2 regions of the Enterococcus sp. DIV0210g genome follow, and region 2 is predicted to be linked to the other one. Evidence: a T-box and tRNA genes for the amino acid it is inferred to sense, from the RefSeq annotation. Region 2 holds a T-box; the other holds one or more tRNA genes.

Region 1 (2,458 bases), 940 kb from region 2:
TTTGGCACCTCGATGTCGGCTCGTCGCATCCTGGGGCTGTAGTCGGTCCCAAGGGTTGGGCTGTTCGCCCATTAAAGCGGCACGCGAGCTGGGTTCAGAACGTCGTGAGACAGTTCGGTCCCTATCCGTCGCGGGCGTTGGAAATTTGAGAGGAGCTGTCCTTAGTACGAGAGGACCGGGATGGACTTACCGCTGGTGTACCAGTTGTTCTGCCAAGGGCATTGCTGGGTAGCTATGTAGGGAAGGGATAAACGCTGAAAGCATCTAAGTGTGAAGCCCACCTCAAGATGAGATTTCCCATTTCTTTAAGAAAGTAAGATCCCTGAGAGATGATCAGGTAGATAGGTCAGGAGTGGAAGTACAGTGATGTATGGAGCGGACTGATACTAATCGATCGAGGACTTAACCAAAATGAAAAACTCGGTAAGAGTTTTTACTTCAAATCCAGTTTTGAGTGAGGGAATTCATTCATATAGACAACCACTAGTGTGGTGGCGATAGCAAGAAGGATACACCTGTAACCATGCCGAACACAGAAGTTAAGCTTCTTAGCGCCGATTGTAGTGAGGGGTTGCCCCTTGTGAGAGTAGGACGTCGCCATGCTGGTAACATTCCGGCATAGCTCAGTTGGTAGTAGCGCATGACTGTTAATCATGATGTCGTAGGTTCGAGTCCTACTGCCGGAGTTCTCATATAAAAGTGAGAAAAGAGTAATGAGCTTCTTTTTCTCTGGAGAGTTGTCCGAGAGGCCGAAGGAGCATGATTGGAAATCATGTAGATGGTTAACACTGTCTCAAGGGTTCGAATCCCTTACTCTCCGTAACAACTTAACTGGCCCGTTGGTCAAGCGGTTAAGACACCGCCCTTTCACGGCGGTAACACGGGTTCGAATCCCGTACGGGTCATTAATTGAATAAAACTGGAGGTTTAGCTCAGCTGGGAGAGCATCTGCCTTACAAGCAGAGGGTCAGCGGTTCGATCCCGTTAACCTCCATAATGATTTGGTTCCGTGGTGTAGGGGTTAACATGCCTGCCTGTCACGCAGGAGATCGCGGGTTCGATTCCCGTCGGAACCGTCATTTATATTCAATTATGATAATATAATATTTCTATATTGGCGCGGTAGCTCAGTTGGTAGAGCAACGGATTGAAGCTCCGTGTGTCGGCAGTTCGATTCTGTCCCGCGCCACCATGGAGGAGTAGCGAAGTGGCTAAACGCGACGGACTGTAAATCCGTTCCTTAGGGTTCAGTGGTTCGAATCCACTCTCCTCCATTTAATAGGGGCATAGTTTAAAGGTAGAACAGCGGTCTCCAAAACCGTTAGTGTGGGTTCAATTCCTGCTGCCCCTGCCATGGCGACCGTGGCGAAGTGGTTAACGCACCGGATTGTGGCTCCGGCACTCGTGGGTTCGATTCCCATCGGTCGCCCTTTAGTTTTTATTGGGGTATAGCCAAGCGGTAAGGCAAGGGACTTTGACTCCCTCATGCGTTGGTTCGAATCCAGCTACCCCAGTTTCTATAATTTTATAGAATGTTTTAAATAGTGGCGGTATAGCCAAGTGGTAAGGCAGAGGTCTGCAAAACCTTCATCACCGGTTCAAATCCGGTTACCGCCTTAGTACTAATATAACCTTAACATGCCGGCGTGGCGGAATTGGCAGACGCGCTGGACTCAAAATCCAGTGCCCGTTGAGGGCGTGCCGGTTCGACCCCGGCCGCCGGTATTAAATAAGATGAATTCATCTTATTTTTTTATTGAGTATGATTAGGTTGATTAGTATTATGGCGACCGTGGCGAAGTGGTTAACGCACCGGATTGTGGCTCCGGCACTCGTGGGTTCGATTCCCATCGGTCGCCCTTCAGTTTTTATTATTGGGGTATAGCCAAGCGGTAAGGCAAGGGACTTTGACTCCCTCATGCGTTGGTTCGAATCCAGCTACCCCAGTTTCCAAATAATTTTTATGCCGGCGTGGCGGAATTGGCAGACGCGCTGGACTCAAAATCCAGTGCCCGTTAAGGGCGTGCCGGTTCGACCCCGGCCGCCGGTATCATATTATTGAAGTATCAATCTTAACAGATTGATACTTTTTTAGTTTTATGTATATTTCAAGGAAAGTATTTGTTTCCTTACTGAATGGTCAAATACCGTAATAAAGAGCTGAAAAAAGCAGCAAACAAAACGACAAAAAATACAGCGGATCTCAAATCAGCCGTATTTTTTGTCTCTTTTTTTATTTGCTATATAGTTTCGTTCGTATATGGTAAAATAAGAAAGTATTCTGAATAAAGGAGATGTCTATATTTGACAGAAGAATCTGTTTCTTTAGAAATTAGATTAACAGCTGCTGACGATATCAGCATGCTTTTAGGAACACATGATAAACATATCAAATTGATCGAGGAAACAACAGAAACAACGATCAACACACGCGGCGAAATGATCCAGATCTTAGGAG
Region 2 (2,458 bases):
AAAAAAACAAAGGAGAAGGACACAGCACTAACTAATTTTCGTAAGGACTTAGTGCATACAGAACAAAATATAGAAGGTATTATGAGAACTGCTTTTCTAGCGGAAATAAATCATAATTTTTATAGAACAGACAAAGAAGAAAAATTTGCTGATTGTATTTATCGAAGTGAAGAGATCCGTCATTGGATGAAACAAAATCCTGCATTAAAAGAAGTTTTTTATGAATGTCAAAAACGAGTACCATTTAACGAATTTAGTACGTGGAATAATAGTAAAGAAAACGAGCAAGTGAAGCCGAATATAAGAGATTTATTTGATTGCGAAAGAAGTGAATGTAGACGCTGCGATAGAGTTGGATGAGATGTACGGATGTGGTATATGCATTATTAAAAGACTCAGCAGGTGTGTATATGAATCTGCAAACTGAGTATGTAGGGGATTTTAATGAGGCAGGAAACCAAAATCGAAAAAGAGCTCAAAAGGTAATGAACAGGTATGAAAGTTTAAAAGAATATAATACAAGGCAAGAAAAGAGAACAGACACTGTGCCGAAGACGAACCCAACAGTAGTTGCTTTTGACACGCTTAAAGGACAAGGGATGAAAGAAGCATCAGTAAATAATCAACAGAAAAAGAGAAATGAATCAATTGTTCAAGAGAAAAAGAAAGCATTTGAAAAATAACTAATGATAAAAAAACAATCTGCCAGTTTCTTTAACCGACCTTTTATTGACTTTGAAAAAAAAGCATTGTAGAATGAGACAAGACGTTGAACAAGAGGAGTAGCTAGCGAATGTTTCTAGAGAGAAAGCGGATAGGTGGAACGCTTTTAACGGCAGCTGGTGAAGGTAGCTTGGGAGTTTTTATCTTGAAGGCTTAATGTAGAGATAAACGAGTCGTGACCGTTAACTCACGCTTAAAGCGGCAGTAGTTCTCATTTTTCTACTGCAAATTAGGTGGTACCGCGTAATTTACGTCCTAAAATACGAAAGTATTTTAGGACTTTTTTTAGTTATAAAGGAGGAAAACAGATATGACGGAAGAAATGTCAACCAAATACAATCCGCAAGAAGTAGAAGCGGGCCGTTATCATGAATGGCTTGAAAAAGATCTCTTCAAACCAAGCGGCGATCAAGAAGCAAAACCTTATTCAATCGTAATCCCGCCGCCAAATGTTACAGGAAAACTGCATTTAGGACATGCATGGGATACAACACTGCAAGATATGATCATTCGCCAAAAAAGAATGCAAGGTTTCGATACGTTGTGGCTGCCTGGAATGGACCACGCGGGTATCGCAACACAAGCAAAAGTAGAAGAAAAACTTCGTCAACAAGGCATTTCACGTTATGATCTTGGCCGTGAAAAATTCATCGACCAAGTATGGGACTGGAAAGAAGAATACGCTGGACATATCCGCGAACAATGGTCAAAACTAGGATTATCTCTTGATTACAGTAGAGAACGTTTTACTTTAGATGACGGTTTATCCGAAGCAGTTCGCAAAGTATTTGTGACATTGTATGAAAAAGAATTAATCTATCGCGGCGAATATATCATCAACTGGGACCCTCAAGCACGTACTGCATTATCAGATATCGAAGTAATCCACAAAGATATCGAAGGTGCATTTTATCATATGAGCTATGAATTAGCTGATGGTTCAGGTGTCGTAGAAATCGCAACAACACGTCCTGAAACCATGTTGGGAGATACAGCTGTAGCCGTTCACCCAGACGACGAACGTTATCAAGCTTTGATTGGTAAAAAAGTGATCTTGCCTTTGATGGATAAAGAAATCCCAATCATCGCTGACACATATGTTGATATGGAATTTGGAACGGGTGTCGTAAAAATCACTCCTGCCCATGATCCAAATGACTTCGAGGTTGGTAATCGTCATGACTTGCCTCGCATCAATGTAATGAATGAAGACGGATCAATGAACGATCTTGCAGGAAAATATGCAGGAATGGATCGTTTTGAAGCCCGTAAAGCAATCGTTGCTGATTTGAAAGAAATCGGACGCTTGATCAAAATCGAAAAAATGACCCACAGCGTTGGCCATTCTGAACGTACAGGTGTTGTCGTAGAACCACGCCTTTCTACACAATGGTTCGTTAAAATGGAACCTTTAGCAAAACAAGCGATGGATAATCAAGACACACCAGATGCTGTAGAATTTTATCCTCCTCGTTTCAATCAAACATTCTTACGCTGGATGGATAACGTCCATGACTGGGTTATTTCTCGCCAATTATGGTGGGGACATCAGATTCCAGCATGGTATCACAAAGAAACTGGCAAAATGTACGTAGGTATGGAAGCGCCAGAAGACAGCGACAACTGGGTACAAGATCCAGATGTTTTGGATACTTGGTTCAGTTCTGCTTTGTGGCCATTTTCAACAATGGGCTGGCCTGATACAGATAGTGAAGATTTCAAACGCTACTTCCCA

What was found. The T-box of region 2 lies ahead of IGI64_RS03525 (valine--tRNA ligase). A T-box ahead of a tRNA ligase gene usually reads a tRNA of that ligase, here a tRNA-Val.
Region 1: it encodes a tRNA-Val, which carries the amino acid that the T-box ahead of IGI64_RS03525 (valine--tRNA ligase) is inferred to sense. The anticodon was not compared.

What each region holds. Positions count from the first base shown of each region.
Region 1 is NZ_CP187903.1:1,653,685-1,656,142, reverse strand. It holds rRNA gene IGI64_RS08075 (23S ribosomal RNA) at 1-410, shown strand, start outside; rRNA gene rrf (5S ribosomal RNA) at 488-603, shown strand; tRNA gene IGI64_RS08065 (tRNA-Asn) at 613-686, shown strand; tRNA gene IGI64_RS08060 (tRNA-Ser) at 732-820, shown strand; tRNA gene IGI64_RS08055 (tRNA-Glu) at 834-905, shown strand; tRNA gene IGI64_RS08050 (tRNA-Val) at 922-994, shown strand; tRNA gene IGI64_RS08045 (tRNA-Asp) at 1,004-1,076, shown strand; tRNA gene IGI64_RS08040 (tRNA-Phe) at 1,117-1,192, shown strand; tRNA gene IGI64_RS08035 (tRNA-Tyr) at 1,194-1,274, shown strand; tRNA gene IGI64_RS08030 (tRNA-Trp) at 1,281-1,354, shown strand; tRNA gene IGI64_RS08025 (tRNA-His) at 1,357-1,429, shown strand; tRNA gene IGI64_RS08020 (tRNA-Gln) at 1,443-1,514, shown strand; tRNA gene IGI64_RS08015 (tRNA-Cys) at 1,547-1,617, shown strand; tRNA gene IGI64_RS08010 (tRNA-Leu) at 1,641-1,725, shown strand; tRNA gene IGI64_RS08005 (tRNA-His) at 1,787-1,859, shown strand; tRNA gene IGI64_RS08000 (tRNA-Gln) at 1,876-1,947, shown strand; tRNA gene IGI64_RS07995 (tRNA-Leu) at 1,966-2,050, shown strand; gene IGI64_RS07990 (PhoH family protein) at 2,305-2,458, shown strand, end outside.
Region 2 is NZ_CP187903.1:713,184-715,641, forward strand. It holds gene IGI64_RS03515 (hypothetical protein) at 1-360, shown strand, start outside; gene IGI64_RS03520 (hypothetical protein) at 411-683, shown strand; T-box leader at 761-984, shown strand; gene IGI64_RS03525 (valine--tRNA ligase) at 1,034-2,458, shown strand, end outside.